DNA from 4 places in the Exiguobacterium sp. s127 genome. Region 1 is predicted to be linked to each of the others. Evidence: riboswitches for the same ligand, from Rfam matches in the RefSeq annotation. Region 1 holds a riboswitch; each other region holds the start of a gene.
What was found. A riboswitch is a leader RNA that binds a small molecule or an ion and turns the genes downstream of it on or off. The one in region 1 is predicted to bind thiamine pyrophosphate.
Positions count from the first base shown of each region.

Region 2: another riboswitch for thiamine pyrophosphate. It lies ahead of KNP98_RS08615 (thiamine phosphate synthase); the one in region 1 lies ahead of KNP98_RS13860 (ECF transporter S component).
Region 3: another riboswitch for thiamine pyrophosphate. It lies ahead of thiD (bifunctional hydroxymethylpyrimidine kinase/phosphomethylpyrimidine kinase); the one in region 1 lies ahead of KNP98_RS13860 (ECF transporter S component).
Region 4: another riboswitch for thiamine pyrophosphate. It lies ahead of thiT (energy-coupled thiamine transporter ThiT); the one in region 1 lies ahead of KNP98_RS13860 (ECF transporter S component).

Region 1 is NZ_JACSMO010000012.1:61,211-69,340, forward strand. It holds gene KNP98_RS13850 (DEAD/DEAH box helicase) at 1-1,139, shown strand, start outside; gene KNP98_RS13855 (50S ribosomal protein L25/general stress protein Ctc) at 1,479-2,117, shown strand; TPP riboswitch at 2,207-2,305, shown strand; gene KNP98_RS13860 (ECF transporter S component) at 2,405-2,983, shown strand; gene KNP98_RS13865 (ABC transporter ATP-binding protein) at 2,980-4,545, shown strand; gene KNP98_RS13870 (energy-coupling factor transporter transmembrane component T family protein) at 4,511-5,236, shown strand; gene KNP98_RS13875 (NAD(P)/FAD-dependent oxidoreductase) at 5,314-6,357, shown strand; gene KNP98_RS13880 (alpha/beta fold hydrolase) at 6,891-7,694, opposite strand; gene KNP98_RS13885 (hypothetical protein) at 7,896-8,130, shown strand, end outside.
Region 2 is NZ_JACSMO010000005.1:133,511-141,640, forward strand. It holds gene KNP98_RS08605 (OsmC family protein) at 205-630, shown strand; gene nagZ (beta-N-acetylhexosaminidase) at 627-1,859, shown strand; TPP riboswitch at 1,926-2,028, shown strand; gene KNP98_RS08615 (thiamine phosphate synthase) at 2,118-2,708, shown strand; gene KNP98_RS08620 (NAD(P)/FAD-dependent oxidoreductase) at 2,705-3,709, shown strand; gene thiS (sulfur carrier protein ThiS) at 3,693-3,896, shown strand; gene KNP98_RS08630 (thiazole synthase) at 3,899-4,663, shown strand; gene KNP98_RS08635 (ThiF family adenylyltransferase) at 4,660-5,670, shown strand; gene KNP98_RS08640 (hypothetical protein) at 5,797-6,159, shown strand; gene KNP98_RS08645 (exonuclease SbcCD subunit D) at 6,339-7,460, shown strand; gene KNP98_RS08650 (AAA family ATPase) at 7,442-8,130, shown strand, end outside.
Region 3 is NZ_JACSMO010000007.1:60,592-68,721, forward strand. It holds gene KNP98_RS10385 (hypothetical protein) at 1-15, shown strand, start outside; gene KNP98_RS10390 (type 1 glutamine amidotransferase domain-containing protein) at 40-552, shown strand; gene KNP98_RS10395 (VOC family protein) at 606-1,013, opposite strand; gene KNP98_RS10400 (murein hydrolase activator EnvC family protein) at 1,274-2,725, shown strand; gene KNP98_RS10405 (murein hydrolase activator EnvC family protein) at 2,929-4,203, shown strand; TPP riboswitch at 4,265-4,375, shown strand; gene thiD (bifunctional hydroxymethylpyrimidine kinase/phosphomethylpyrimidine kinase) at 4,492-5,301, shown strand; gene thiM (hydroxyethylthiazole kinase) at 5,282-6,052, shown strand; gene thiE (thiamine phosphate synthase) at 6,042-6,680, shown strand; gene KNP98_RS10425 (hypothetical protein) at 6,701-7,138, shown strand; gene KNP98_RS10430 (ArsR/SmtB family transcription factor) at 7,225-7,590, shown strand; gene KNP98_RS10435 (CHASE3 domain-containing protein) at 7,680-8,130, opposite strand, start outside.
Region 4 is NZ_JACSMO010000003.1:78,340-86,469, forward strand. It holds gene rsmB (16S rRNA (cytosine(967)-C(5))-methyltransferase RsmB) at 1-268, shown strand, start outside; gene KNP98_RS05335 (Stp1/IreP family PP2C-type Ser/Thr phosphatase) at 330-1,064, shown strand; gene pknB (Stk1 family PASTA domain-containing Ser/Thr kinase) at 1,067-2,983, shown strand; gene rsgA (ribosome small subunit-dependent GTPase A) at 3,020-3,925, shown strand; gene rpe (ribulose-phosphate 3-epimerase) at 3,927-4,583, shown strand; TPP riboswitch at 4,604-4,710, shown strand; gene thiT (energy-coupled thiamine transporter ThiT) at 4,775-5,335, shown strand; gene KNP98_RS05360 (thiamine diphosphokinase) at 5,338-5,937, shown strand; gene KNP98_RS05365 (amino acid permease) at 6,155-7,567, opposite strand; gene rpmB (50S ribosomal protein L28) at 7,707-7,895, opposite strand.

The DNA of each region.
Region 1 (8,130 bases):
ACCGCTTTGCCCCGACACGCACCGTCCGTGTGCTCAGCGGGAGTCGTGCGTCGCGCTTACGACAGCTCGAAGACTTGCCGGACGACGTCATTCTCATCATCTCCTACCCGTCGCTCCGGCTCGACATCAAAAATCATCAAACGATCCATTACGATTGTATCTTTTTTGATGAAGCACAACATCTGAAGAATCCACGGTCGCAGACGACGGTCAGCTTAAAACAACTGTGGGCGACGCGGCGGTTTGCCTTGACGGGGACGCCGCTCGAAAACAAGACGCTTGATCTCTGGTCAATCTTTGACGTCGTCTTCCCGGCACTCTTGCCGGACCGGCAACGGTTTCTCGACTGGTCAGCACGGGACGTTCAACAATTCGTCGAACCGTTTTTGCTGCGCCGGACGAAAAAAGATGTTTTGCAACAGTTGCCGGCGAAACAAGTCGTCCATCAGTACACGGAACTGACGGCGGCACAGAAAAAACTCTATGCCGCCCACTTGGCAAAGTTACAGCTCGAGACGTTACAGCATCTCGATCAGTCAAAACCGGAAGAACGGATGAAGTTACTCGCCGGATTGACCCGGCTCCGGCAAATCTGTTGCGATCCCCGGTTGTTCGTCGAAAACTACCGTGGTCGGTCGGCGAAACGGGACCGGTTGCTCGCCTTGATTCAAGAAAAACGGGCAGCAGGCAAACGGATCTTAATTTTTTCACAGTTTACAAAAATGCTCGATTTGATTCGGGACGACCTGCATGAGTTGCACCTCCCTCATTTCGAACTGCGCGGGGATACACCGATTGCGGAGCGTCTCGAACGCTGCGACCGTTTTAATGCAGGCGAAGTCGATCTGTTTTTGATTTCACTGAAGGCGGGCGGCACCGGACTGAACCTGGCGACGGCGGATACTGTCATCTTATATGACAGTTGGTGGAATCCGGCTGTCGAACAGCAAGCGGCTGACCGGGCACACCGGATGGGACAAACACAGACGGTCGAAGTCATTAAATTAATCACGAAAGGCACGATCGAAGAAAAAATCATCGAGCTGCAGGAACGGAAAGCGACACTCGTGACGGATATACTTGAACAACCGGCGTCACTTGCGTTATCGGTCGATGAGATGGTTCAATTGCTTGAATAAGAGGAAAGGCACCGATTTCTTTACATGATGTAAATCGTTGCTGCTCTAGGGAGAACAGGTTTCTGGCTATCGTTTTTTCTCCGGTTGATGTTTAGCTTTTAATGTTACAGGGGTATAACTATCATAGCACCGCATCAGCGAGTTGCTTTTACAACCACATGTTTCTCAATATCAGCGTAATGACCTGGGAGAGAAATGCTAACCACTCACTTCGATCTTCATTTTTATGAAATCAATTTGAAATAGCATTCGATGCACTGTCTTGATCCGGAACGATTCGTTCCACTCCTTTCTTCATTACCTTTTGAGGGCTATACCAAATTCAAGGGGGAAATGAACATGTCAGTAACATTAAAAGTAGAAGAACGCGAAGTACGCCCACGCTCACTTAGAAAGCAATTACGTCATGAAGGAAAAGCTCTTGGTGTCGTGTATGGTTACAAAGTGGAAAGTACACCGATTGCCTTTGACGAAAAAGCATTGATCAAAGTCGTTCGTGAACATGGTGAGAATGCACTTGTTGCACTTCAAATCGGTGGTAAAAAAGTCAACACACTGATCAACAAACTCGATATGGATATCTTCACACCAACAATCAAGCACGTTGAATTCATCGCTGTTAAAATGGATGAAGAAACAGAAGTCGAAACAGATATCGTCCTCGTCGGCGAAGCGGCTGGTGCAAAACTTGGTGGATATCTTTCACAAACACTCTTTAAAGTAACAGTTGCAGCTACACCAGATAAATTACCGGAACGCGTCGAAGTCGATGTGACAAATCTTAACCTCGGTGATTCTCTATCGGTTTCGGATTTACCGGAAGAAAAAGAATACCGTATCGTTACGGAAGGTGACATTCAAGTCGTTGCCGTCGTCGAATCGACACTTGAAGCGGATCTCGAAGAAGCAGATGCTGAAGAATCAGCTGAAGCGACAGAAGAAGTTTCTATTGAAGAACAAACGGAAGAAAAAGAATAATTTTTCTTACCCTCCCCTCGCGGAGGGTTTTTATCTGTATTGACAACTGTCGGTAGAGTCGGTACAGTAAATAGCGTACACACTATATGCACATCCACTAGGGGAGCCCATTGGCTGAGACGATTCACTTCGGACCCTTTGAACCTGATCTAGTTCATACTAGCGTAGGAAAGTGGAGCGGTAATTCGTTCAATTTTTCTGCATGTTTGCAGATTCAGCGACCGCTCTCTTTCATAGAGGGCGGTCTTTTTGTTTGTCTGGTGGTTGTGCCAAAGGGAGATAGGAACATGAACAGTTGGAAAATGAAAGAAATCATCGTCATGATGATGTTGTCGGTTGCTTGCGGGGTACTCTACTTAGGGTGGTCGACATTGTGGTTACCGATTTCCGCGATCTTCGGACCGGTCGGATCGAACTGGATGTTCGGGATTTGGGTCATCGCGAGTCCGCTTGTCGCCTACATCATTCAAAAGCCCGGGGCAGCACTGATTGCAGAAGTCGTCGCCGCGGCTGTCGAATTATTCACGGGGAGTCACTTCGGATTATCGGCCTTATTGATTGGTTTCGCTCAAGGAATCGGTGCCGAAATCGCTTTTGCCCTCTTCGGATACCGGAAGTTCAACACAATGACGTTAGTTCTATCCGGAATGTTCGCCGCAATCGGCAGTATGGTCTATAGTCTTGTCGTCAATGGTTTCGCCTACTATACGACGACGACACTTCTGTTGACGTTTTCCCTTCAACTCGTCAGCGGTGCATTGCTCGGTGGATTACTTGCGAAAGTCATCGTCGATGCGCTCGTCAAGACAGGGACGTTGAACGGTTATGCGATCGGGCGTAAGCGGCAGAAACCGGATGCGGCATGATTCATTGTAACGACTTGTCTGTCCGCTATCCGGGGCAACATGACAACGTCCTGCACCACGTGACGGTGACGCTACACGAAGGGGAAACGACGTTGCTCGTCGGACCGAGCGGCAGTGGGAAAACGACGTTTTTACATGTTCTCGCCGGCTTATTACCTGACGCGATTGAAGCCGATGTCAGCGGCCACTGCAAAACGAACGGGACGGTCGGAATCCTTTTTCAAAATCCGGACGACCAGTTCTGCATGCAGACCGTCGGAGCGGAAGTTGCCTTTAGTCTTGAAAATCGCTCAGTCGACGGCAGTCAGATGGATGACCGGATTGACGCCGCACTGGCACGTGTCGGCCTTGATGTGCCGCTGACGACACCGATTATGCAACTGTCAGGAGGGATGAAACAACGACTCGCCCTCGCCTGCGTCCTAGCGCTTAAGCCGGATATTCTATTGCTTGACGAACCGACGGCGCAACTCGATCCGGCAGGACATCGGGTTTTGATGCAGCTGATTGAGGAACTCCATCACGACCGGACGTTGACGCTCGTTCTGATTGAACATCAGCTTGACCGCTGTGTGACGTTCAGTGACCGGGTGCTCGTCTTCGATCACGGCGGAACGATTTTACGCGATGGTCCGCCGCTTGATGTCTTCGGTCAGCATCGCGATGAACTTGAACGACGCGGCATTGCGACGCCGCTCCTCTACCCGTATCAACTGGAAACCGTGCCACCCGCTTCTTCCCAGGCGGGGCGGTTACGAAAAGTGAATAACAACCGTCCTCCGGTTCGGTACGACAATACGTTCGCGCTGACGCGCACCGCGTTAGGACGCCGTAAGCAAGTGATTGTCGACGACCTGTCGCTTGCAACACACGCCGGAGAATGGATCATGGTCGTCGGATCGAACGGTGCCGGGAAAAGCACGTTGCTCGAAACACTGGCGAAATTGATTCCGGCGCAAGGCGGTACGGTCCGCTTGTTCGAAAAAGAACTGCGGACATGGAAAAGTCGGAGCTATTACCGACACGTCGGATTCGTCTTTCAACAGCCAGAGCTCCAATTTCTCAAGCAGACGGTCGAAGGCGAGCTCGTCATCAGCATGGATGCACCGACGCCGGAGCGGATTGAAACGGCGTTGCAATCCTACCGGTTAACCCATGTCGCCCGTCAGTCGCCCCTCGCTCTGAGCATGGGTCAAAAGCGACGGCTCAGCGTCGCAACGATGTTGTTAGAACCAAAAGACGTCCTGTTGCTCGATGAACCGACGTTCGGTCAAGATGCCGAGACGACAAGTCAACTCATCGAGATGTTCGAGCAGGCGCGATTAAACGGGACGACGCTGATCATGGTGACGCATGACATGGAGCTGGTCCACCAGTATGCCGACCGGGTCCTCGTCCTTGGTGACGGGCGACTTCAGTTCGACGGCACACCGGACACTTTGTTTAAAGACGAGACGTTACTCGAGCATAACCAACTCTCTCGTCCGTTATCGTATTTGTATCAGCAACTCGAGGAGGTGAAACGTCGTGCAGGAAAACGACTCCCCGCTCGCACGTATTAATCCGGCACTCAAGCTCGGTGCCCTCCTGTACGTGATGGTGCTCTTGATTGCGGCACCGACGTTACGCGAAACGATAGCCTTACTTTTACTCGCTGCGGTCGGATTGGGCTGCTCCGGTTGGTCACTGTTGACGCTCGCCAAACGGGTCTCCCCCTACCTCGTCTTGTTCTTGCTGACATTTTGGATGATGGCAGCCTTCGGAAAAGGCAGTACGGAAGTTTGGTCATTCGGTTGGTTTCGCGTCACGGAAGAAAGTATCGGTCATGCCTGGTTGATTGCACTGCGGATGCTCGCCTTCGTCTTCCTCAGTTTGACGTTCATCGCGACGACCGACCAAACCCGGTTCGTCATGAGCCTGATTCATCAGTGCCGCCTTCCGGACCGTCTCGCATACGGCTTTTTAGCAGGGATTCGTTTTATTCCGATCTTTCAGCAGGAAATAAGAACAATCCGTCAAGCACGGCGTGTCCGCCAACAGCACTCGATTTGGCCATGGCAGACGTTTTTCGCCATCAGTTTACCGCTTTTTACGAACAGTATCATCCGTTCGGAACAAATCGCGATTGCGATGGAAGCGCGTCGGTTTCAAGCCGAGCGGACGTATTATGTCCGTCCTGTCGTGACGCGTCACGACCAAGTGTTTTTTTGTCTCGTTTGTCTCGTGGCGAGCTTGCTTCGGATTGTCCTATGACATTCATTAGATTAACGCGGACGGATTCAGGGAATCATAGTTTCGGAAGCAGTTAATTTAAAGAAGTAGGTGAAGGTTTGAAACGAATCGTATTAGTCGGGGCAGGTCATGCCCATTTAGAATGTATCAAGGAAGGAACGCATCCGGATGTTGAATGGATCGTCATCAACCCGTCCCGTTATCAGTATTATTCAGGAATGTTCTCCGGTCTTGCGGACGGCACGTATCGACTCGAGGAGACCCGGGTCGATGTCAAAGCACTCTGTGCGCGTCACGGAAAGACATTGATGGAGGACCGTGTCACGCGAATCGATCCGCAAACGAAACAAGTTTTCTGTCAATCGGGTCAAATCATTCCCTATGATGTTGTATCGTGTAACATCGGTTCGAATGACTGGAATGTCTCAGATGCGACGTCACGCGTCACGATCAAGCCGAATTATCAAATCGATCAGGCGCTCCGTCAGTTTAAAGAGGCATCGTCGCCCGTCATCGTCGGGAGCGGTGCTGCTGCAATCGAGATGGCCGCCTCATTCCAATCGGACGGTTGTCCGGTCACGCTCGTCCATGATGAACCGCTCCTCGCAGGACACCCGGCAGAAGCGAGCATCCTTGACCGGTTGGATACGCTGGGCGTGACACGCATCGTCGACCGGTTCGTCTCTCTTGATGAGCAAACCGTCCGGCTCCAGTCGGGCCAATCATTTAAAGCAGATGCCGTCCTGTTTTTAGGTGGCGCGTCAGCGCTGGATTTGTTTAAGGCATCCGGCCTCTATTGTGATGACCGCGGGTTTTTACTCGTCCACGAGACGTTCCAGTCGCTAGAGGACCCTTCTCTGTTTGCCGTCGGCGACTGTGCGACGCTCGCCGCATATCCGAACACACCGAAGAACGGTGTAACCGCCGTCCGGCAAGCACCGGTCTTGCTTGAGAATCTCCTTCGTTTCATCAATCAGGAACGTTTGCGGACGTTCCGGCCGCAAGCGCGTTACTTGACGATTCTTTCGATGGGACATCAGCAAGGGACCTTGCTTTACGGACGACACTATCAGACGAATCATTTGAGCTGGCGTTTGAAACAATGGATCGATCGCCGGTTCATCAAAAGTTATACGACATAAGAACTCGAATTTCGAATGAACTGGGTGTTCGGTTCAAGGCGGAACGTGCACTAAGGTGTCTGCATGTGGAACCTCCTAAAACAGAGAGGTATTCATTCCTCAATCTAGACACAAAAACAGCCATCACATACTTGCGATGGCTGTTTCAGACTGTAGACAACGTGCTATCAGGAAATCAAGCGTCTTTTTTCGTTACTTTCCTCGGGCGAGGCGCAAGCCGTTGCTCCTTGATCCTAACGGACAACGAGCAGGGTCTTGCCTGCCTCTGAAAGTGCGTTAAAAACGCACTTTTTCCCGTAGGAGTCAACGAAACGTGACGCTTTTTAGGGAATACCGTGAGATAAATCCAAATATGCAGACGGTTTAGAGCGTAATCTGTCTTGAATCGCTTAGAACTGCGAACGATTGCCGCTTTGAATACGAGGTGAGACAGGAAAGCGCATCTCGATATAGCATTTTCAGGCTTCATAACCGTTTAGCTACAGCTTTAACAGCCATCGCATACTTGCGATGGCTGTTTTTCGTGTCTTTGATTATTTTAAGAAAGCAAGTAACGTATCGTTGAATTTTTCGCGTTCATCGAGTACTGTCCCGTGCCCGCTCTCTTCAAATGGTTCGATCCGTGAGTTCGGGATTCCTTTTTGCATCTCTTCCGCAAATTCAAACGGACAGACTTTGTCTTTTTTACCGTGAATGATTAACGTCTCGACGTCAATCTGCTGCAATTCATCCCGTAAGTCTTCGTCGCGCAAGGCGATTGCCGATAAAATCGTGCCGTGAGAAGAGGCTGCGACACTTAAGTTGTGGAACCATTGTGTCAGCGGTTCTGAATGGTCTTGTTCAAAGAAGATTTTTCCGAATCCTTCAAGCATCGCCGGACGGTCTTTTCTCGTATCGGCAATCAAGTCATCGACTTCGTCTTTTGTCATCCCGTACGGGTACCCTTCCCGTTGCGTGAAGACCGGAGCTGCAGCACCCGCAAGAATCAATTTCGAGATTTTGCTCGATCCGTGGTTAAGGAGATAGCGTAACGCAATCCCGCCCCCCATTGAAAAGCCGAGTAACGCTGCGTCTTTCAGTTCGAGCTGCGTGATGACTTGATCGATGTCAGATGCCATCGTTGCATAATCATATCCGCTGGCTGGAGCATCCGATTTGCCGTAGCCGCGGTAATCAACTCCGATGTAACGGTAGCCGGCGTCGAGCAAGGCATTCTTTTGATATTCGAACATGTTGTTATTCGCTGGCCATCCGTGTAACATGACGACCGGTTGTCCTGAACCGACATCTTCGACATAAATTTTAGTTCCGTCAACTGCTTGAATGAATGTACCCATTTGAATAACCCCCGTGTAGTAGTGAAATTCGTGATGATTGAGTATTACCCGTTCTGATAGATTATTAACATCTTAAGGTTAAAGTGAAATGAAAAATAGATAAAATATGGAAAAATATATGGTAAAATAAGTAGAAAACGACGGGGAGGGATTGTCATTAAATCATGGTCACTGGCATTAGGACTGGCCTGCAGTCTCGTCTTGACCGGGTGCGGTCAAGAACGTTTATTGAAGCTTGAGTCCGTACCGGCGTACTGGTCAGTCGAACGTTTTACCGATCATCAATTCGTAGACGATGTATCGACGAAAGAGAAAAAACAATTGTTAAAAACGTGCAAGAATAAAAAGACGACGGCACTGCCCTCATCCTACCGGATCCTTAATACATATGAGATGTACTTTTCCTTAAAAACGCTTGAAATGTATGGAGCTCAAA
Region 2 (8,130 bases), on a different contig from region 1:
TCAATTCCTCAATTCTAGCGCTAAGCAGCGCGAAACTATCGTTTTTCAGAATAGCATGATTCGTGTGTCAGGTGAACGGGAATCGGTTGTCGAAGGAAAAGAAGCATTATTTTGAATAGCATGTCAATTTTCTTCAGGTGAGACTACGCTATAATGAAGGAGAGCGAATCGCACCGAACTAAAAATCGAAAGGTAGTGAGAAAAATGCAAGCGACGATTACATGGAATCACAAGATGGGCTTTAGTGGCATGACGGAGTCCGGACACCAACTGGCAATGGATGCAGCACCTGAAAATAACGGTCAGAACGGAGCACCGCGGCCAACTGAATTGTTGTTGCACGCCGTCGCCGGCTGTACGGGGATGGACATCGTCTCCATTTTAGAAAAAATGCGTTTACCGTTAACCTCGTTTGAGATGGACATTGAGGGAGAACGGGCGACGGAACACCCGCGCCGCTTTACGACGATTTCGATTCATTATCGTCTCGAAGGCGACTTACCGGACGATAAAGTCCGCCGGGCCGTGTCGTTATCAAAAGATAAATACTGTTCTGTCTCGAAATCACTGAATGCTGAAATTGAAGTCTATTATTCAATCAATGGCGTCCGAAACGAGGAACCGCTTTGAAACCGATTTACGTGCTTTTAACGGCTTGCTTTTTGACGGCATGCGCGAGTGAACCAGCAACAGAACCGAAGACGAAACCGGAACCGAAGACGAGTCAGCAACAGCCGGTCGCTGACGAACCGACGGCTGCCGAACAGGCGGAGCAAGACATCAAACGTCAGCTCGCCAAACTCTCGACTGCTGAAAAGGTCGATCAATTGCTGTATATCGGGATCAGCGGGACAACGTTATCGGACGCAGACCGAAGTCTGTTAAGCGATCACGCGCTGGGCGGTGTCCTGTTACTCGGAGGCAATATCACGTCAGACGCCCAGCTAAAAACCTTGACGGCAGCGATTGAGGACGCACAAGCCGCCGAACCGCTCGCGTTCCTCGGTTTCGATGAAGAAGGAGGACGTGTCAGCCGTGTCCCGGATCAAGCGTTTCATTTACCTCCGAGTTTGACGCTCGGTCAGAAAAACAATCCGGCATTGATGCAAAAGACCGGACAGGCATTTGGTGCGATGTCACGGTTTTATGGATTCAATATGGATTTTGCCCCGGTTCTTGATGTCAACAGCAATCCGGCGAACCCGATCATCGGGGACCGGGCACTGAGCGCTGAGCCGGATGATGTCGCCCGGCTCGGTGTCCCGTTAATGCAGGGAATTAAGTCGGAAGACGTCGTGCCGGTCATCAAACATTTTCCTGGACACGGGGATACGACCGTCGATTCGCATGTCGGCTTACCGACCGTGACGAAGACGAAAGCGCAACTCGAGCAACTGGAACTCGTCCCGTTCAAAGCGGCAATCGATGCCGGAGCGGAGATGGTGATGGTCGCACACATTTTATTCCCGGCGCTCGACCCAGACAATCCGTCGTCGTTATCAGAGCCGGTCATGCAACAGCTGTTGCGTGAAGCGTTGAAGTTCGATGGCGTCATCGTGACGGACGACCTCGTAATGGGCGCGATCACGAAACAATATGGTCTCGCCCAAGCTGCGCGCCTCGCCCTCGAACGTGGTGCCGACATGGCGATGTTCTCGCAAGCCGGTGCTTACACGGATGTTCATGCGGCGATCATGCAGGGAATCAAGGACAAGTCGTTATCACGGGCTGACCTCGACGCGAAGGTGACACGTGTCTTACGTCTAAAACAAACGTATGATTTAGCAGACACGAAGCTGATTCCAACGCGTGAACAATTGACGGAACAGGTCAAAACGGTCACGGATCGGCTGAACTGACAAGTCAGACTAGAAATCAAGCGAGCGGTCATGGTAGACTACGAATGAACCAACCAACACTAAATAGTTCTACACTAGGGGAGTCTCGCAGCAGACTGAGACGGAAATATCCGGACCCTTTGAACCTGATCTAGTTCGTACTAGCGGAGGGAAGTGGCTTCTGATTATCATCCTGTCTCAGGTCTTACCTGGACATTCTTCGGACCACTCCATCATGTTCATGGGGTGGTCCTTTTTGTGTAGCAAGGAGGAGAAGGTATGCGTCCGAAGTTACATATTGTGACGACCGGGACAAAAGAGCTGACACATCTTCTAGAAGTCTTGCCGGCTGTTGTGCCTTATGTCGACATGATTCATATCCGGGAACCGGGTTGGTCGGCGGACCGACTCGTCCAATTGATCGAGGCGCTAGTATGCGCCGGTGTTCCACGTGAAAAACTAATCGTCCATGACCGGCTTGATGTCGCCCTCGTGACGAAGGCAAGTGTCCAGTTGACATCACGCAGTATTCCCGTCGCTGTCGTGCGGCGTCAATTCAGCGAGCTACAGATCGGCCGATCAATCCACTCCTTGACGGAAGCGCTTGAGACGGGCAGCGACTTCGTCATGTATGGTCATGTCTTTGCGACGGCGTCAAAACAGGACGTCGCCCCGCGCGGACTAGCGGCACTCGCGCAAATCGTCACGTTTTCAAAAGTCCCCGTCATCGCGATTGGCGGGATTCAGCCGGAGAATGTCGCGGGTGTCCTCGCGACCGGCGTTGCTGGCATCGCTGTGATGTCAGGGATTCTCGGTCAGGCAAATCCGGTCGAAGCAGTCCGGTCGTATCGCGAGGTGCTTGATCAATGAAAGCAAAAGGGACGTTAATCGTCGGCGCAGGCGTAATCGGTTTGACACTCGCCTACGAATTGCTCAAACGAGGACAAGCGGTACGCGTGCTTGAGCAAAGCCGGTGTGGCGAAGGAACGACGCGAGCGGCAGCCGGCATGCTTGCGACGGATCATGAACTGATCCCTGCCTTACATCAACTGGCGGCAGCGAGTCGACAGCTTTATCCCGACCTCGTCCGTGAGCTGTTTAATGAGACCGGCATTGATAGTGGCTATAAAGAAAATCCCTTTCGGTTGATTCGGGGCCATGAGGAAATTCAATTTGCATCCGTCGGTCAAATCGATCCCGTCCAGTTGACGCGTTCGCTCCGTCACGCGATTAAAGTCCGCGGAGGTGTGATTGAAGAACAGACAACGGTCACAGGACTGCTCCGGGCAGGGGCGACCGTCGTCGGCGTTGCGACGAGTAACGGTAAGCGTGAAGCCAGTAACGTCGTGGTCGCAAGCGGTTGGGGATCAGAAGCATTACTCGCGACGAGTGGTGTCGAGATCGCGACGGTACCGGTCAAAGGCGAATGCCTCGCCGTCCGGCTTCCGGGGCATGTCTTGACCGAGACGTTGTTTAGCGACGACGTGTACCTCGTCCCGAAGTTTGACGGACGGATCATCATCGGGGCGACGGAACGGATCGGTGACGAGACGACAGGGGTCAGCGTCAGCGGGATTGAACATCTCCTGCAGGCGGCGGCGCGACTGTTCCCGGCAATCAGAGAAGCGGAAATCGTGGACATCTGGTCCGGGATTCGTCCACAAACAGCGGACGGATTGCCTTATCTCGGGCAGGTCCCGGGAGTCGGGCACCTATTCGTCGCGACCGGGCATCATCGGCACGGGATATTACTCGCCCCGATCACGGCGTCCGTCCTGGCAGACGAGGTAACGGGAATCACGCCGAAATATGAGCTTTGTCCGTTTTCATTACATGAATCGAGGAGGAACACGAATGCAACTCACCATTAATGGTCAACCGTATACGCTTGACGGAACGATTTCGACAATCGACGGATTGATTCATCATCTCAATTTGACGGAAAAAATGGTCATCATCGAACAAAATCGACAGATTGTCGAGCGGACAGCATACCAAAACACACCCATTCAAACAGGCGATTCATTTGAAATCGTCCACTTCGTAGGAGGCGGTTAATCATGTTAACGATTGGTCAAACGACATTTCAGTCGCGGTTATTACTCGGAACGGGCAAATACCCCGACGTGACGACACAGCAGCAAGCAGTCGAGGCATCGGGAGCAGACATTCTGACCTTTTCCGTGCGCCGGATGGATATCTTCGAAGCGAGTCAACCGAACTTTTTAGAGGCGCTTGATTTGAGTCAGTATCATTTATTACCGAACACGGCGGGGGCGAAGACAGCGGAAGAAGCGGTTCGGCTGGCAAAACTCGCCCGCGCGTCCGGACTGTGCGACATGGTCAAAGTCGAAGTCATCGGCTGTGATAAAACGCTGTTACCGGACCCGATTGAAACGTTGCGGGCATCGGAAGAATTATTAAAAGAAGGATTCACCGTCTTACCGTATACGTCAGACGATCTGTTGTTGGCACGAAGACTGGAAGAACTCGGGTGTCACGCCATCATGCCTGCCGCGTCCCCAATCGGATCCGGACAAGGGATTCTTAATCCACTGGCCTTAAGCTTCATCATCGAACAGATGACGGTCCCGGTCATCGTCGACGCAGGAATCGGTTCACCGACCGATGTCGCCTATGCAATGGAACTCGGCGCAGACGCCGTCTTACTTAATTCGGCTGTCGCCCATGCGAAAGACCCGGTCAAGATGGCGCAGGCGATGAAGCTTGCCGTCGAAGCGGGACGACTTGGCTTTGAAGCGGGACGAATCGAAAAGAAACGGTACGCGACGGCGAGCAGTCCCGAGACAGGGATGAGTCGATGACGGATCGTTATTCACGGCAAACCCGGTTTCGTCCGTTCGGTCAGGCGGGACAGGATGAGCTGACAAAAAAACATGTCCTCCTCATCGGTATGGGTGCACTCGGAACGGCAAGTGCCGAACAACTCGTCCGGGCCGGAATCGGCAAGCTGACGATCGTCGACCGCGATTACGTCGAGTGGAGTAATCTCCAGCGGCAGCACCTTTACACGGAGGACGATGCCGCGCAGCATGTCCCGAAAGCAATCGCCGCGGAGCGCCGCTTAAATGCCATCAATCAGGAAGTCGAGATTATAGCCCATGTCACCGATGTCACGCGTTACGAATTACCTCAATTGATTCCTGGTGTCGATTTGATTCTTGACGCTACCGATCACTTCGATATCCGGATGCTGATCAATGATGTGGCAGCGCAACACAAGATTCCGTGGATTTACGGCGGGTGCGTCGGAAGTTACGGCATGACCTATACGGTCCTCCCGGACGAGACCCCGTGCCTGCATTGTTTGCTCGAACATTTACCACGCGGGCAAGCGACGTGCGAAACGGCGGGTGTGATTGGTCCGGCGATTCAACTCGTCGCCGCGTATCAAGTCGCGGAAGCCTTGAAGCTCCTCGTCGGTGCGACGGACGCGTTACGGCAGGAATTGCTCGCGTTCGACGTCTGGACGAATGAACAGAGCCGGATCAATGTCGCGTCTTTGAAGAAGGCATCATGCCCGTCCTGCGGCGAGAACCGGACCTATCCGTATTTGACGCACATGCCGGTGCAGTTTACAACATTGTGTGGACGTGACGCCGTCCAGGTCCGTGGAGATGAGGCGCGTGACTTAGAACGTCTTGAACAGAATCTGAGCCCGGTCGTCAGTATCGTCGCGAAAAATCCGTACTTGCTCAGTTTTAAGACGGAGACGCATCGATTCGTCGCCTTTCGTGACGGACGCGTCCTGATTCATGGGGAACAGGAACTCGTCCGTGCAAAACAGCTCTATCACGCCTTTTTCGGTTAAAAAGTCACAAAAAAATCAAACTAACATTCAAAATATATGTTTTAGATGTTTTGAAAAGAGGTAAATAAGACTTCAAGACACAAAATGGCGTTTTAGGTAGACTGAAAGCGAAGAGGAGTGATTAGGATGAAACAAGAATTCGATAAAACGGTCCAATCATCGGACCAGACGAAGCGGACAGAACAGACAGCTGAACCGGTTCAGCAGGCGAATTGGAATCCAGATCGGTACCGGACGAACTTAAATCCGTTCTATCTGTCACCTTGTAGCGTCGAACGACGGGAAGATGTTGAAGCACATGCCAATCATCTGATCGAAGTTGAACCAGACGCGTCCCCTCTTGCACAAATTTTCGAACAACAACAAACAGCCCATATACCGAACAAACATCAGAGCTCAAAATTCACGACAGGAATTGTAGTCGGTGCTATCATCGGAGGATCCGTCTCCATCATCACTTCTGTCAAGCGGTTGCGGCACAAACATTAAGGAAATGAATGCATGGAATGTAAAGGATAGTAAGGTCCGGTAGCGTCCGGTCTTTACTGTCTTTTTTTTGATTATAGACGCATGCCGGATCGAAGCATATGCGCGGACGAGAGTCGTCATTGCCGTTTCAGACGTGCTAAACTAAACTTAATATATTAGTAAAGTGAGGGTGAGGAAACATGAAGTGGATTCATACAGCGGATTGGCATTTAGGGAAAATCGTCCACGGCGAATCGATGATTGAAAATCAACGCGCCGCGCTCGAAGCATTTTTAGCGTTACTCGACCGGGAACGCCCGGACGCGGTGGTCATTGCGGGCGACTTATATGACCGCGCCGTCCCGCCGACCGAGGCGGTCGAATTGCTCGACGCGACACTCGCCGACATCGTCCTTGACCGCGGGATTCCGGTCATCGCGATCAGTGGCAACCACGATTCGGCGGAGCGGCTCAGCTTCGCAACGACCCTGCTCGAACGGTCGGGTCTTCACCTCGCCGGTAAACTGACGCCGGTGATTGAACCGATTGAGATTAAAGGCGTCCAGTTTTACCCGGTCCCGTTCGCGGACCCGGCGATCGTCCGTTACGTCTATCAGGATGACACGATCCGTAACCATGACGAGGCGATGCGAAAAATCATCAGCGGCTTGACGATCACAGAACCAAGCGTCCTCGTCGGTCATGCCTTCGTCATCGGTGGGCTTGAGACCGACTCGGAGCGTCAACTGTCCGTCGGGACGGCGGGACAGGTCAGTGCCAGTACGTTCGCACCGTTCACCTACACGGCACTCGGTCACCTACATAATCCGCTCGCGATCCGTTCCGAGACGATCCGTTACAGTGGATCGCTGCTGAAATATTCGTTTTCAGAAGCAAATCACGTCAAAGGGGTCGATATCCTGACCCTCAATGCGGCAGGGACGTTTGACCGCCGCTTTGAGCCGATTGTCCCGAGGCGTGATTTACGGGAGCTGACGGGAACGCTTGCCGAACTGATGGATCCGACGTTCGTCGCGACACAGACGACGGACGACTACATCAAAATCAACCTGACGGATGCGGAAGCCTTGATTGATCCGATGGGCAAGCTGAAGAAAATCTATCCGAACATCCTGCATCTCGAGCGGACCGGTTTCACCCGTGAAAGCACACGCTCCGTTCAAGCATCGCGCGACCAGGTCAAGACGGCGACGCTGACCGATTTATTCAGTGAGTTTTATGAAGCAGTCCGGGAAAAACGACCGACGGATGCGATGCAGACCGTCTTAGAGGAGGAAGCGACATGCGGCCAGAACGATTGACCTTACGGGCATTCGGCCCGTTCGCGGAAGAACAGACGATTGACTTCACGGCACTTGCCGGACGGACGATGTTCGTCATCTCCGGTAATACGGGGGCCGGCAAAACGACGATTTTTGATGCCTTGACGTTTGCCCTTTACGGGGAGACGTCAGGCGGCGAACGGGAGATGACGGATTTACGGAGTCATTTTGCGCGAGCTGATGTCAAAACGGAAGTCGAACTGGAATTTTTACTGAAAGGCGAACGCTATCGTGTGATTCGTCAACCGAGCCAACCGCACCCCGTCAACAAGACGGATTATGCGCACGAAGCAGAACTGGCACGGTTCGACGGGACGGCGTGGCAACCGCTCGCCATTAAAATTCCTGAGGTCAAGCAACGGGTTCAAAGTCTGTTGCAACTCGACCACAAACAATTTTCGCAAATCTTGTTGTTACCACAAAATAAATTCCGGGAACTGTTGATGGCGGAGTCAAAAGACAAACTGCAAATCCTGAAGCAACTGTTCAAGACGGAGCAGTACGGTGAGTTCCAGCAACGTTTGCACCGGAAAGCACTCGATCTTGCTGCCGCCATTAAAGAAACAAAAACGAAACAGCTCGCAAAACTGGAGGAGTTGCCGCTGGAAGTCGACTGGGCCAATCAAAACGAGACGACGATCCGGAGCGT
Region 3 (8,130 bases), on a different contig from region 1:
GGACAAGATAAGTAATATAGACATTGGGGGATGATTTTAATGGGTAAAAAAGTAGCAGTCGTACTCGCGGACCATTTCGAAGATGTCGAGTTCACAGGACCAGTCGACGCATTAAAAGGGGCAGGTCATGAAGTGACAGTCATCGGTTCAGAAAAAGGTGCAGAACTCGTTGGTAAACAAGAAGATGCAAAAGTCTCTGTTGATGTCACGATTGATCAAACATCACCGGCAGACTATGATGCGCTGTTGATTCCGGGTGGATTTTCACCAGATTTATTACGTGAAGACGAACGTTTTGTCTCTTTCGTAGAAGAGTTCGATATGTCGAAGAAACCAGTCTTCGCGATTTGTCATGGTCCACAATTAATGATTAACGCTAAAATTGTTAAGGGGCGCAAGATGACAGGGTATAAATCAATCCGAATCGATTTGGAAAATGCTGGGGTTGATTTCGAAGACACTGAAGTCGTCGTCGATGATAACTTCGTCTCGAGTCGTCAACCAGATGATATTCCGGCGTTCAACCGTGAAATGTTAGCGAAGCTCGCATAAGTTCATGCAAAACAAATCCCCTTCACAGGTCGTGTAGGGGATTTGTTTTTGCGTTAAGCGTTTGGGTAATCGCAAAGCTCAGTGATGACCCCATGTGAATGCCTCGGATTCATGTAAATCAAACGACGGCCAAAAGGCGTTGACCGGTACGTATCTTCGAGGAACGTAAGTCCCTGTTCTTTTGCATCGAGAATCGCTTGATCTAAATCGTCAACGCGGTAAGCGATGTGATGTACCCCTTTACCACGTTGTTTTAAGAAACGAGCGATTGGGCTGTCAGCGCTTGTTGGTGTCAGTAGTTCAATGTGTGCATCTTCAAATTCAATGACAGCGATATTCGATGCCACGCCTGGAGCGGGGTTTGAATATTCACGGACTAATTTCCCTCCTAAAATTGTTGTATAAAAAGTAATGGCTTCTTGCATATCACGGACGGCAATTCCAGTATGATCAAGTTTCACTATAATTCCTCCCTTACACCACTAGTGTGCCAAAACTTCCCTCAAGGTGCAACGCGCAGGTATTTTCACTAAAGGAGCTTCATCGTATTACATAATTAACCAATAAACTTATACAAAATGAAATCTCACTGAAATATAATAGAGGCAAAATGAATGCTATAATCAAAAACGTTCTTATAAAATTTAAACATTAAAATGAAATTTAAATAAAGCATACTTTTGACTACAATAAAATTATAGAGAAAAAGAGGGAATACTACATGAAAAAAACGTTTACGTCGCTCATCGTTTCCGCACTTGTCCTTTCATCAACTCCTTATTTTGCATCAGCAGATGATTTAAGTGAACAAAAAGCTAAAAACGAACAAAAGCAACAAGAAAACCAAAATACACAAAAAAATCTTGAGTCTTCTGTGAATCACGAAGGTGAGAAAATTTCGAAGACACAACAAGAAGTGAATCGTTTAGACGAAGCATTGAATGAAAAAATGTTTGCCGTCGAAGCAAAAGATCGTCAAATCAAGGCGACAGAAGCTGAAATCGTCGAACTTGGTAAGCAAATCGAAAAATATAAAGCCAAGCTGAAACGTCAAGAAGAATTGCTCGGCGATCGTTTACGTGTCATGCAAGAAAATGATGGTAATTCGATTAAATGGGAAGAAGTCATCTTTGGTTCGAAAGATGTCGGAGATCTCGTCAGCCGTGTGCTAGCGGGGAAATCCATCTCACAACAAGATGATAAGATGATTACGGATTACCAGAACACGCAAAAGAAATTAGCGAATGCCCAAGCAGAACTTAAAGATAAAAAAGCAAAGCTTGTGACAGAGAAAAAAGAATTAAAGCGTCAACAGGCAGAGCTCGAACAACAAATCAGTGAACGAAACAAACGCATTAAAGAACTTAAGAAGCAAAAAAAGAAATTTGAGACACAGTTGATGGACGCGAAAGAAGTTCAACAAATCTTGATTGCGCAAGAAAAAGCAATCGCGGCAGAAAAAGCGGCACGTGAACGTGAAGCACGGATTGAAAAAGAGCGCAAAGCACAAGAAGCACGAGAAGCAAAAGCCCGTGCTGAAGCTCAAGCAGCACAAGCAGCAGCCGATCAGGCAGCGGCAGAAAAGGCAGCAGTTGAGCAAGCTGCAGCAGAAAAAGCGGCAGCCGAGCAAGCTGCAAAACAAGCAGCGCGTCAAAAAGCAACAACGAATTCAACAAAACAATCAACGCCGACACCAGCGCCTGTAACACCAAAACCAGCACCAGTAGCACCGAATCCAGCTCCGGCTCCAGCTGCATCTTCAGCATTGTTCATTCATCCGACAAGTGGTGCGACTACACAAGGATACGGCTCAGCAAGTGGTGAAAATGGGTATGGATTCCATAATGGAATCGACTTTGGTGCACCGGTTGGAACACCAATTGTCGCAGCAGCAACAGGAACTGTCATTACGGCTTCTAGTAGTGGTCCTTACGGAAATCACATCATGATTGCTCACCAATTGAACGGAAAAACGTATACGACGGTTTACGCGCACATGAGTTCATTGAATGCGCGTGCAGGACAACGTGTCAGCCAGGGACAACAAATCGGTGCACTTGGTAGCACGGGTAACTCGACTGGACCACACCTACACTTCGAAATTCATGTCGGTGGGTATATCTACAGCGGAACAGGCCCTGCAAATAGTGTTAATCCTATGTCAATGTTATAAAATCGTAAAAGAACCTCTACATTGTAGAGGTTCTTTTTTATACAGTTTGAATAATTAGTTGTTATATTACAAAATAACGTTTTCATTTGAAATGTAAATGAAATTTTTCTGAAACTATTACGGTGCTATAATCAATTTCAGATAGTTTCACTACGGAACAGGACTTCAAAAATCGAATTCATACATAAGCGAGGAACTCACATATGCTAAAAAAGTTATTTTCTACCGTACTATTAGGGACGTTATTATTGACGAACACCCCAATCACTCAAGCGGCTACAATCAAAGAAAAGAAAGCAGATAATGCAGCTGAACAACGTAAACTAGAAAAATCAATCAAAAAACAAGAATCTAAAATTTCAAAAGAGCAACGTCAAATCAATGCGATTGATGCAGCAATCAATGAAAATATTTTTCGTGTCTCAGAAAAAAATAAACAGATTCGTCAGTTGAATGAACGAATTGAAGAGCTTGAGGCAGACATTATCCATTATGAAGAAATGTTAAAACGCCAGGAAGAGCTGTTAGGAGACCGCCTTCGTGTGCTTCAAGAAAATGATGGGAATTCGATTAAATGGGAAGAAGTCATTTTTGGTTCGAAAGATCTTGGCGATCTCTTTAGTCGTGTGATGGCAGGGAAAAAAATTGCTGAACAAGATGACAAGATGATTTCTGCTTACCTTGAAACGCAAAAAAAATTAGCTGATGCTAAAGCGACGCTTGTGGATAAAAAGGAAGAGCGAGTGAAAGAAAAAGAAGCCCTTTTGGTTCAAAAAAAGGAACTCAAACAGCAAATGAAAGCACGTAGTGCAACCTTAAAAAAATTACGTCAAGGTAAAACAAAATTTACGACAAAACTTCTGAATGCGAAAGAACTTCAAGCGACATTAGAAGCGCAAGAACGTGCGATTGCGGCAGCAAAGGCAGCAGCTAAAGCAGCAGCGGAAAAGGCAGCAGCTGAAAAAGCGGCAGCGGAAAAGGCGGCGGAGGCGGCGGAAAAAAACAACGCCGGGACGTCTAAGAAGGTCGTAAGTGCTACGCCAGTCGCTAGTGTTCCGAGTGGTTCGGCGCAGTTCGTTCGCCCTGCGTCAGGAAGTGTTTCACAAGGATTCGGACCAGCGAGTGGTGCGAATGGGTATACTTTCCATAATGGTGTCGACTTTAGAGGGTCAGTCGGATCATCAATCGTCGCAGCAGCTTCAGGAACGGTCATCACAGCAGGAAGCGGTGGACCGTACGGAAATCACGTGATGATTTCACATTTCTTGAATGGGAAAGTGTATACAACAGTTTACGCGCATATGAATTCATTATCAGTTCATGCTGGACAAACGGTCTCGCAAGGGCAACAAATCGGTACGCTCGGAAATACGGGAAACTCGACGGGCGCACATCTTCATTTTGAATTGCATATTGGTGGTTACCAATACAGTGCGACAGGACCAGCTAACACAGTTAATCCATTAGCATACTTATAAAAACGAGCTTCGGCTCGTTTTTTTTATGGCGCTATGCTACAGTGAAAGAGAAATTTAAATCATGAGCAACTAGGGGAGCTGGAGGAATCTGGCTGAGAGGAAAACCATTCTGTTTTCGACCCTATCACCTGATCTGGATAATACCAGCGTAGGAAAGTTGAGATTGAAGACATGAATAAGTGACCACACTCGTTGGTTTTTCATGGCGTCGTCTGCTTTTTTACAGCGGACGGCGCTTTTTTTCGTTCCGCTTTCTCCTTGTGCTCTCATAGAAAGTGAGGTCTATCGATGAAACATGTACTGACGATTGCTGGATCAGACTCTAGTGGTGGAGCTGGAATTCAAGCCGACTTAAAAACTTTTTCTGCTCTTGGGGTTTACGGTATGAGTGTAATTACTGCTATCACAGCGCAAAATACGTTAGGCGTACAAGCAGTTGAAGATGTATCACCAACGCTTGTCGAAGCCCAGTTGAACTCGATTTTTAGCGATATTCGTGTAGATGCCGTTAAAATTGGGATGGTCTCGAATGAAAAAACGATTCAAGTCATTGCCAAATGTTTGAAACATTATCAGGGACCAGTCGTCTTAGACCCCGTGATGGTCGCAAAAGGGGGGCATGCGCTGTTAAGGAAATATGCTGAACAAGCATTAATGGAGCATTTGATGCCGCTTGCAACCTTGACGACCCCGAATATTCCGGAAATGGAACGCATGTTAGGGCAAGCGATTTCGACAATTGATGAAATGAAGCTGGCGACGACGGAATTCGCACAAAAACGAGACATCGCTATCCTGTTAAAAGGCGGTCATCTTGAAAGTACGGATGCCTCGGATATTTTATACACGGAAGGGAGGCATCATCTGTTTCAGGAGGCACGATTAAAACGCCAGCATACACATGGTACTGGATGTACATTGTCTTCCGCGATTGCGGCACGTCTTGCGCTGGGAGATTCCCTGAAGGATAGCGTGATTTATGCTAAACGGTACGTAACTGAAGCAATCCGGCATGGATTTGCCTTAGGGAACGGAATCGGACCGACACATCACTTTTATGACATTTGGAGGGAAACGGATGCTTACAACCATTCATGATAAAAAACCATTAATTCATCATTTAACGAATGCGGTCACGATTAATGAGTGTGCCAATATGACCCTTGCGCTCGGGGGTTCACCTGTCATGGCGGAAGATATCCTAGAAGTCGAGGAAATGGTTGGACATGCAGATGCTGTCGTTATCAATATCGGGACATTGAACGCAGCTTCACGAGCGTCGCAATTGTTGGCAGGTCAAACGGCTAACCGATTGAAGAAACCGATTATTTTAGATCCAGTCGGAATGGGGGCGACGACACTTCGGACACAATTCACGAAAGAGTTACTCGAAGCAATTCATTTTACGGTCATTAAGGGGAACGTCTCTGAAATCAAGACGTTCATCGGTCAAGTCGGACGTTCAAAAGGAGTCGATGTCGCTTCCGGAGAGACATTAGATTTTCAAGTCGTCCATGAGTTTGCTGGACGGCTCGGGACGACTCTCGTCGTAACGGGACCGGTTGATTTCATTACAGACGGCAAGCGACAAGTAAAACTAACCGTAGGAACGCCACGACTCGGACACATTACAGGGACAGGTTGCATGACGGCATCGCTCATCGGAACCCTACTTGGAGCAGGGTATGATGCATTCGAAGCAGCGACCTATGGGACGTATTTAATGGGAAAAGCGGGTGAAGTCGCAGATGAAGCAGCGGGACTTGGTGATTTCCGGATGGGGTTGTTCAACGCAATCAGCTTGACTACAGAAGAAAGTTTGAAAGGGGTATTGACCAGTGGAGAATGATTACACGGTTTATGCGGTAACAGATCGGCGCTTTCACCCGGACGTTGCCTTGATTGATGCGGTCGAAGCAGCAATAAAAGGTGGCGCGACGATGGTCCAGCTTCGTGAAAAGCAGGCGCAAGGGAAAGAATTTCTCGAACAAGCGAGTGACTTGAAGAAAATGATGTCTCGTTACGGCGTCCCACTCATCATCAATGACCGGATTGATATCGCACAAATCGTCGGTGCAGGTCTGCATATCGGGCAAGAGGACATCCCTTTGAAGGAAGCACGTAAGCTGTTACCGGAAGCCACGATTGGGGTTTCTGTTTCCACCGTTGAACAGGCAATCGAAGCAGAGCAAGACGGGGCAACTTATCTTGGCGTAGGGTCGCTCTATCCAACGGCGACAAAAGACGATGCGAGTCAGATGACAAACGAAACACTCCGGGCGATTCGCCGGGCTGTTTCCCTTCCTCTCGTCGGGATTGGTGGAATCACACATCATGTGGTGCCCGACTTATTCGAGATGCTTGAAGGATATGCCGTCGTCTCTGCCTTATTCGCAGCACCAGATATTGAACGTGCGGCACGAGAGTTCAAAGAGGCGGTTCAGACTGCGCGTCAAATAGTATCAGACCGGGTATAATCACTGAAGAGGTGATGTACGTGAAATGGCAAGTCATTCGCTTTCGGGGAGGCTGGATTCGGTATCGAATCGAACCACAAATCATTCGAATCGACAACCGTGGAAAGTATCATTTAGGTTGGAAATTGTTTCCCTATCCGAATCGTTATGCATTTGAATTGGCGGTTTTGTTAAAAAACAAACACCAACAACGATATAAACGGCCGCTGTTGATTAAAACGGCATCCATCGCTACGGAAATCTGGGGCCATACACACCTCGATTTATTTTATCGAGTGATGTTACAAGTACCGTTACCACGCTTCCTATCGAATCGATATAAGGAGCGATTGCGAAATACAAGTATCATCGATATCGGTGTACGGGCTGTCGATACTAATCGAATCGTTTGGGATATCGGGAATCGATTAGGGGGATGGGCAGTTTTTCGTACAATCCAAAAAAAACATCGGAAATGAATCTTCACCTCGCGAATCATCGTAGTCATCTTACTTGCATTTGTTGTTTTAGGATGGTGCAATAGTTTGGAGGAGAGGTGAAGACAGTGGAGGCACCACGCTGTGAGACGATTGCGATCGATAAAAAACGTGCTACTGAAATTGGTCATGCCGTTGAGAAAATCCCGACGCTTGAGATTGGGAAATTGTTTAAAGTGTTATCGGACGCAACGCGTCTACGAATCGCTTATGCATTGACGGTCGAGCGAGAACTTTGTGTTTGTGACGTATCGGCATCAGTTGATTGTTCGATTGCGACGGCTTCGCATCACTTAAGAACGTTATTGAAACAAGGTCTCGTCAAATATCGTAAAGAAGGAAAAGTTGTCTATTATTCACTTGATGACCATCATGTCTCGTCGTTAGTTCATTTGGCAATGGAGCATGTGAATGAAGGAAAGGCTTCTTCTTGAGAAAAATATAAAAAACGCACCGCAGTCCGATAAAGAACTGCGGTGCGTTTTTTAGCTTTTTCACGAAGCTAATCGTATGAAACAACAGATTATTTGATTCGATGGAAGAACGTGATGGTCACACTGATGAGTAGAAAGGCTAAAATGGATAGACTAAAGCACATCCGTTTATAGGATGCTGTCACGAGCGCCGTATTTTCGAGTTCTTGATCTAATTCGGTATACAATTGATCTTTAACTTGAGCAAGATCTTCAAGAATGGTCTGCGTGGTCTGCGTCGATTGTTTCGCTAAAGCGGTAGCTGCCTGTGAACCGTTTGTTTCATAAAGGCTGAAAACGGTTTCGATTTCTTTTTCCCATGCATTGTTACGGACCAATAAATCTTTAATCGGTACAGGTGTTTCGTTCGAAGCATTGAGCACACGGCGTAAATCATGAATTTTGGTCGTGCAGAAGTAGTATTGTTCAATGTAGCGGTCGTCTTCATAGAGCAATAGGCCGCGAACGGCATTTGCCCGATCCCGATTGTATTCGACGAGT
Region 4 (8,130 bases), on a different contig from region 1:
CATTCAGCGACAAATCATCGAGGCAGTTCTTCCACTCGTCAAGCGCGGAGGGACATTCGTCTATTCGACGTGTACGATTGATCCAGTCGAAAATGAACAACAAACGGAATTTATCTTAAGCCAAGGGTTTGTTTTTGATGAGTCGTTCAAAGGGCGAATGCCAGAAAGCGTGCAGCCGTTGATTTCAGAACGGGCGGAGCTCAAGTTGCTTCCGACGACGCTTGGGACCGACGGATTTTACATCGCAGCCTTTAAAAAGCAAGGATGACACGCACGCTGAATTTTCTTAAATGCATCAACAGTAGGTGAGATAGAAGAGGAGGACGGTCATGGAGTTAGCTTATCTGACGACGACGGGAAAAGTGCGATTGCAAAACGAGGATACGGTGTTACTCGTTGGTGATGAAAAACAAGGGCTTGCCGTCGTCGCTGACGGAATGGGTGGTCACGCGGCAGGTGAGAAGGCAAGCGCGATTGTGCATCAAGTATTTGCTGATGCCTATGCGGACATGCCAAGCCGACCAGCTGAATTATCTTCTTGGATTGAACAGCAAGTGCAGGAAGCCAATTCTAAAATCTTACAGTACTCCAAGACAGAAAACTTGGCCGTCGTCGGAACGACGATGGCGTGTGTCTGTTGGTCGGACGAACTCCTCGTTATCGGTCATGTCGGGGATAGTCGAGTCTATGCGATTGAAGAAGGTCAACTGAAGCAACTGACAGATGATCATTCTTATGTCAATATGCTTAAGCAATTAGGTGAACTGTCGGAAGAAGAAGTCGAAAATCATCCACGTCGAAACGTCATCACGCGCTCGATTGGCTCGAACGAACTCGTCGACGTCGACGTCCAAGTCCGGGATGCACCAGATTATGAAATTGTCCTCGTCTGTAGTGACGGATTAACGGATGAAGTCCCTTATGAAGTAATACAACAGCTGCTACAAGAAGATGCGCCACTCGAGCAAATCGTTGAACGATTAGTTTTTGAGGCGAATGAGCGGGGTGGAGCAGACAACATCACCGTTGCTGCCATCCGTTTCAAAGAAAGAAAGAGGGGCTGAATATGCGATACGGAGATCGATTAAATGACCGCTACCGCATAGAACGGCTAGTTGGAAATGGCGGGATGGCGAATGTCTATCAAGCTTATGATGAAATCTTAAAACGGAATGTCGCAATCAAAATTTTACGGACTGAATTTTCGCATGATGAACAATTCATTCGGCGCTTTGAGCGCGAAGCTCATGCTGCGACGAGTTTGAACCATCCGAATATCGTTGCCGTCTATGATGTCGGTGAAGAGGATTCGATTTACTATATCGTGATGGAGTTCATCGATGGGATGACGTTGAAAACCTACTGTGAAGGACGACCGCTCGCAATCAATAAAGCGGTTGAAATCATCAGTCAGATTTGTGACGCGATTGATCATGCCCATGCCCATCGCATCATCCACAGAGATATAAAACCACAAAATATGCTCGTCCGAGAGGATGGTACGGTCAAGGTGACGGACTTCGGTATTGCCGTCGCGATGTCGAACGCGACATTGACACATACGATGTCCGTTCTTGGTTCAGTGCATTACTTCTCACCTGAGCAGGCAAAAGGAAAATTTGCCGATGAAAAATCGGATATTTATTCGCTCGGTGCTGTCCTTTATGAACTCGTGACAGGACACGTCCCGTTCGAAGGAGATTCACCCGTTGCCGTGGCATTAAAACACTTGCAAGATACAGCGCGGCGGCCATCCGTCTTGAATCCTTCCGTGCCGCAAGCGCTAGAAAACTGTATCATGCAGGCACTAGCGAAGGCCCCGCACGATCGGCAACAATCCGTTGCTGAATTTCGGGAAGATATGGTGACGGCATTATCTGTTGAACGAGCAGATGAAGGGGTTCGCGGGGAAGATCCGATGGAGCAAACGATGGTGTTAAGTCCAGTCTCGGCTCCGTCCGGAACTCCGGTCAAGGAAGAAGAAGCTACGGTCGCGACAGTTGTACCGAAGCAAAAGAAAAAAAAGCGATGGTGGATTGTGCTCGTATTCCTCCTCCTACTCGGAGGTGCCGCGACAACGTTCGCGATGTGGCCGGATCCGACAGTCGTTGTGCCGGATGTCGCAAAAGAAGATGCGGACGAGGCCGAAAAACAACTTGAGAAACTCGGTTTTATCGTCGAATCGACTAAGCGATCGAGTGATACGATTGATGAAGGACTTGTCATCAGTCAAGCACCGCGGGCAAAAGTGACCGTCAAAAAAGGTTCGACGGTCAATCTTGTTGTCTCGACGGGCAGTGATCCGGTCGAAGTGCCGGATGTAACGGACGAAACAGAGAAAAAAGCGACCTCGATCTTGAAGGATGCTGGGTTCTCAAAAGTAGATGTCGAAAAAGAAGAGTCGGAAGACATCAAACAAGGCAATGTCATCCGGCAATCGATTTCAGCCGGAACAGAAGTGATTGCAAAGGAACAGACGATTACAATCACGGTATCCGAAGGTTCGTCAGCGTTTGAATTGAAGGATTTGACGAACATGTCGAGTGCTGAAGCAAAAGCGTACTTGGACGCGACAGGTCTCGACGGTACATTCGAACAAGAATTTTCGAGTGAAGTCGAACTGGACCAAGTCATTCGTCAATTTCCGCAAGCGGGTGTCAAAGTCGAGCCGAACGATTCCGTGACGGTCTTTATTTCAAAAGGGGAGGAAGAACAAACCGTGACGGCGACCTTCCCGGAAAAAGTAGCCTACGATGCTGTAGGTGAAGGGGATGAAGATCCGCCGCGGCAAGTCATTCGAATCGAGACGGATGATGCTAAAGGGAAACGTACGGTGATTGAAGAGTCGATTGACAGTGATGAAACATTTGATGTTCCGGTGACGATTGATCCGGGCGAAGAAGGAAAAATCACAATTTATAAAGATGATGTAGTGTATCGCTCGAAAACGATTACCTATAAACAAGCGAAAGCAGAACAATGAGTGTGCTACGAACCGCAAATTGAAGGAGGGCATGGGATGGCAGAAAATCGTATCGAAGAAAATCGGGACGGGACGATCATTCGTCTACAAGGTGGGTTTTATGATGTCATGACGACGCAGGGCGAGGTGCGATCGCGCGCTCGGGGAAACTTCCGAAAACGTGGTATCAGTCCTGTTGTAGGAGATGAGGTCGTATTGCATATCGAAAGCGAAACTGGATACATTTTAGAAGTGAAGGAACGGCAAAATTTCCTGGTTCGTCCACCGGTCGCAAACATCGATCAAGCGTTGCTTGTCGTCTCAGCAGCAGAACCGGACTTTTCAGCCCATTTGCTCGATCGATTTTTAGTCTTAATCGAAGCAAAAGAGATTCAACCTATCATTATCTTGACGAAGATGGATTTGTTGCAAGGAACAGCGGAAGCAGAAGTCCGGACGGCGATTGCCGGTTACCGACAAATCGGTTATCAGGTGATTGAGACGTCGAGTGAGACGCTAGAAGGGGTAGAGGAAGTCCGCCCGCTACTCAAGGAAAAAACAAGTGTGCTCGCGGGACAGTCGGGAGTCGGAAAAAGTTCATTGTTGAATGCGCTCGATGCGACGCTCGATCTCGAGACGAGCCACATCTCGAAATCGCTCGGACGCGGACGACATACGACGCGTCATGTGACGTTAATTCCGCTTGCAGAGGGCTTGATTGCTGATACGCCAGGGTTTTCGAACCTCGATTTTCCACACGAGATGGAAATCGAAGAATTACGTTGGTGTTTTCCAGAATTCGTCGCACGGCAAGATACGTGCAAATACCGTGGTTGCCTGCATTTAAACGAACCAGGCTGTGCTGTCAAAAAATCAGTTGAGGGAGAAGAAATCATGTCCTCACGCTATACGAATTATGGTATGTTTGTAGAGGAAATCAAGAATCGAGCGCGGAGGTATTGAAATGATTAAAATCGCACCATCTATTTTATCAGCAGATTTCGCCAACCTAGAACGAGACGTTAAAGCTGTCGAGGCGGCAGGAGCAGATTACATCCATTTCGACGTCATGGACGGCCAGTTCGTCCCGAACATTTCATTTGGTCTACCCGTCCTCAGTAGTCTTCGTCAAAAGACGGACATGGTCCTTGACGTTCATTTAATGATCGATCGACCAGAAAACTTCGTCGAAGCGTTTGTAGCGGCAGGAGCGGATATCGTCACCTTCCATGTCGAAGCGACGAATCATGTCCATCGTGTCTTGCAACAAATTAAAGGGGCTGGAGCAAAGGCCGGCGTCGTGCTGAATCCACACACGTCACTGTCGACGATTGAACATGTCCTAGAAGAAGTCGACATGGTCTTGTTGATGACGGTCAATCCAGGATTTGGCGGACAAGCTTTCTTGCCGAGCGTCATGACGAAGCTGAAGCAATTGGCGATGATCAAAGCAGAGCGCGGTTTGACGTTCGAAATTGAAATCGATGGTGGTGTCAACGCGGAAACGGCAAAACTGTGTATCGACAATGGGGCAAACGTCCTTGTCGCAGGTTCTGCAATCTACAATGCACCAGACTATGCGGAAGCCATCACTAGTATTCGAAACGCGGCTCACGTATAATAGAGCCAAGACAATTAAATTTTGACCGCAAGGGGTGTCGCGTCAAGCGGCTGAGAGAAGTGAGTAGACTTTAACCCTTCGAACCTGTTCCGTTCAGACGGACGTAGGGATGTGGCGCACGCAGGCAGTACGGCGTCCGTCGTACTGCCTTTTTGTTGTCATCATTATTTTATTTTTAGGAGGAACACAGTATGAAACGATTACAAATGTTAATGGAGATTGCGATTTTCGCGAGTCTCGGTGTTGTATTTGATTTATTGATTCCGTTCAAAATGCCACAAGGCGGATCCATCAGCTTAGCGATGTTACCGATTTTCGTCATGGCCTTTCGTCACGGCGTCGTTGGTGGTGTCATCACGGGTGCGCTCGTCGGAACGATTCAATTGATGTTCGCTCCGCAAGTCTTGACGGTCGTCCAACCGCTGCTTGACTATACGCTTGCATATGGTGTCGTCGGTTTGAGTGGAGTGTTTGCAGGCCAAGTCAAAAAAGCAGCAACAGAAGGTCAAAAAAAGCGTCTCATGACGATTGTTTTGTTTGCGACCTTGTTAGGTGCCGGTCTACGTTACATCTGTCATGTCATCAGTGGAATCGTCTTTTTTGCAGAGTATGCCAAAGGACCGGTCGTTCCTTACTCGTTCATTTATAACGCGACGTATATGGCTCCGTCGTACGTTTTATGTGGGGTCGTTGCAGGTATTTTGCTTACGACAGCACCACGTCTTTTACGTTACTCCGCTCGCGGTATTTAAAGATGAGAGTTTTAATCGTTGCGGCAGGACCGGTAGAAGACGTCCCGACGCTCGCACCATTCGTGAAAGACAAGACGATGATTATCGGTGTTGACGGCGGGATTGCGACATTAGTGGAGCAAGGACTTGATTTTGATGTGGCAATCGGTGACTTTGATTCGCTCGGATACGTTCCGGATGGTGGATTGCTTCATCCGGCAGAAAAAGATGAAACGGACTTAGAACTAGCGTTACGTTACGCTACCGAACAGGCTGCAGGTGCTGAACTACTCATCTTTGGTGCGACGGGTGGTCGGCTCGACATGACGCTACAGAACGTCTATTTGTTAAAACAATTTCCGATGGCACGACTCGTGACGAAACGTGAGGATGTCCGGTACTGGAAAACCGGTCAGTACGAACTCGCGTCTGAAGGGTATCATTACCTGTCATTCATTCCCCTTGTCCCGTCGAACTTGACGTTACGCGGCGTCAAATACCCCTTGACGGAGCATCCTGTTCCGGTCGGTGGTTCGCTGACGGTCAGCAATGAGTGGGTTGGTGTTGCGCAAGTGACGGTCGTCGAAGGGGAAGTCCTCGTCCTGCGCACGCATGAAAAATAAAAACGCGATAGACGCGATTCCATCATATCTCGCTGATGCGACCGGGACATGCGTTCTTCAAGTACACGTCATGACGTCATGAACAAAAAGATAGGTATGGCAAACGCCGATGACTCCGTATGTAAAACGGAAGCATCGGCGTTTTGATTTATTAGTCAGTCGACTGTTTAAGTTCAACGGATTCCGGCACCCGGTGTATCCAGGGCCAGATAACAAGTCATCGTTGTTCGTTTTGAAGTGTCGAACTGGCTGCTTGTTGTTCGCTTTTTGCAGCGATATGTTTTCCTTTGACGAAAAGATGGTAACTTACCCATGTCAGTAGGAAGAAAGGGACGCCGAGATATAAGGCGACGCGTTGATCGGCTTGAAAACCTAAACTGATTAAGACGAGCAGATTGAGTGAGAATGAGAGGATGGGTAAGACTGGGAAGAACGGTGTTTTGAACTTCAGTTCGTCAAGCGTGTGTCCTGCCTTGATGAATTGGCGTCGGAAAGCGATTTGCGAAGCGGAAATCGAGATCCAACCGACTTGTGCTCCGAGACCGGCGATGGATAATAGCCAGATGAAGACGGTATCTTCTGCGAAGAATGCCGTCAATAAGGATAACATCGCGAACAGCATCGTGAACGTTAAGGCGCGCATCGGCACACCCCGCTGATTGACGATGGCGAGTTTCTTTGAAATCATGCCTTCTTGCGACATCGACCAGAGCATGCGTGTCGCAGCATACAGTCCAGAGTTTCCGACGGATAAGAGTGCCGTCAAAACGACGATGTTCATCAAATCTGCAGCATATGGGATACCGATTGCGTCAAATACCATGATGAAGGGACTGCTGATGCCGCTCGCCGATTCATACGGAATTAAAGCCCCGATAATTGTAATCGAGAGGACGAAGAAAATAAACGTCCGCCAAACCGTATTACGAATCGCTTTCGGAATCGATTTTTCTGGATCACTCGATTCCCCGGCAGCGACACCAATCAATTCTGTTCCTTGGAAAGCGAAGTTGACGGCAATCATCGTCGTCAAGACGCCGAGAGCCCCGTTCGGAAACCAGCCGTTCGCCGTGAAGTTCGCGAACAACGTAGCTGGTCGTTCAGCCGCCATATCAATCCATCCGAACCATGCGGCTCCCCCGAGTCCGATGAAGAACAGGATGGCGAGTACTTTAAGACTTGAAAACCAAAATTCTGCTTCTCCGAATGCTTTCGCAGAGATCGCGTTCAATCCGAATAAGATGACGGTAAATAAGGCGCACCAGATGACGACGGGAACCTGTGGAAACCAGCGATCCATCAGACTACCGGCAGCTGTGATTTCAAGAGCGACGGTTACGGCCCAGCCGAGCCAATAAATCCAACCGACGGCAAAACCGATGCCTGGACCGATAAAACGTGTCGTATACGTTTGGAATGAACCGGACACAGGCATGTGGACAGCCATCTCTCCTAGACAGAGCATCGTTAAGTACATGATTGTTCCGCCGACGATGTAACTGAGGACCGCCCCGAGTGGTCCTGCTTGCGAAATCGTCAACCCTGAACCGAGAAATAACCCCGTCCCGATAATACCACCAAGCGAAATCATGAATAGATGTCGGCTTGTCATGGCTCTTTTTAACTGCATGATGAATTCCCCCTTGAGCAATAAAGTAACTGCCAACTTATTGTAAGCGTTTTCAAATGCTGCGACAATTACTTTAGGAGAAAAATAAAAAAGACGACAAAAAAACCGGAAGGGAAGATTCCCGTCCGGTTTTTGCGCCTTATACGCGTTCGACTTTACCTGATTTAAGAGCTCGAGCTGAAACCCAAACCTTTTTAGGTTTACCGTCAACGAGGATACGTACTTTTTGTACGTTGACTCCCCAAGTGCGTTTCGTTTTGTTCAATGCGTGTGAACGGTTGTTTCCCGACTTCGGCGATTTTCCAGTAACGTAGCATTTACGTGCCATGCGTTCCGCCTCCTTTTATGTTGTTTTGCGTTCGTCCTAATAGACACTTTGCTATCTTAGCATGGTGTCAGGACGGTTGCAACATAAAAAAAGTAGCTGACAAGAAAAAAACTTGACAGAGAACCTCAAAATTTAAAATAATGGATGAGGATGATGGTAAAAGTTCATTTGACCGCTACTATTTTTCACTTATTCATTGTATAGTCAGTACGGCGACTTTTCAATAGTAGGTCCT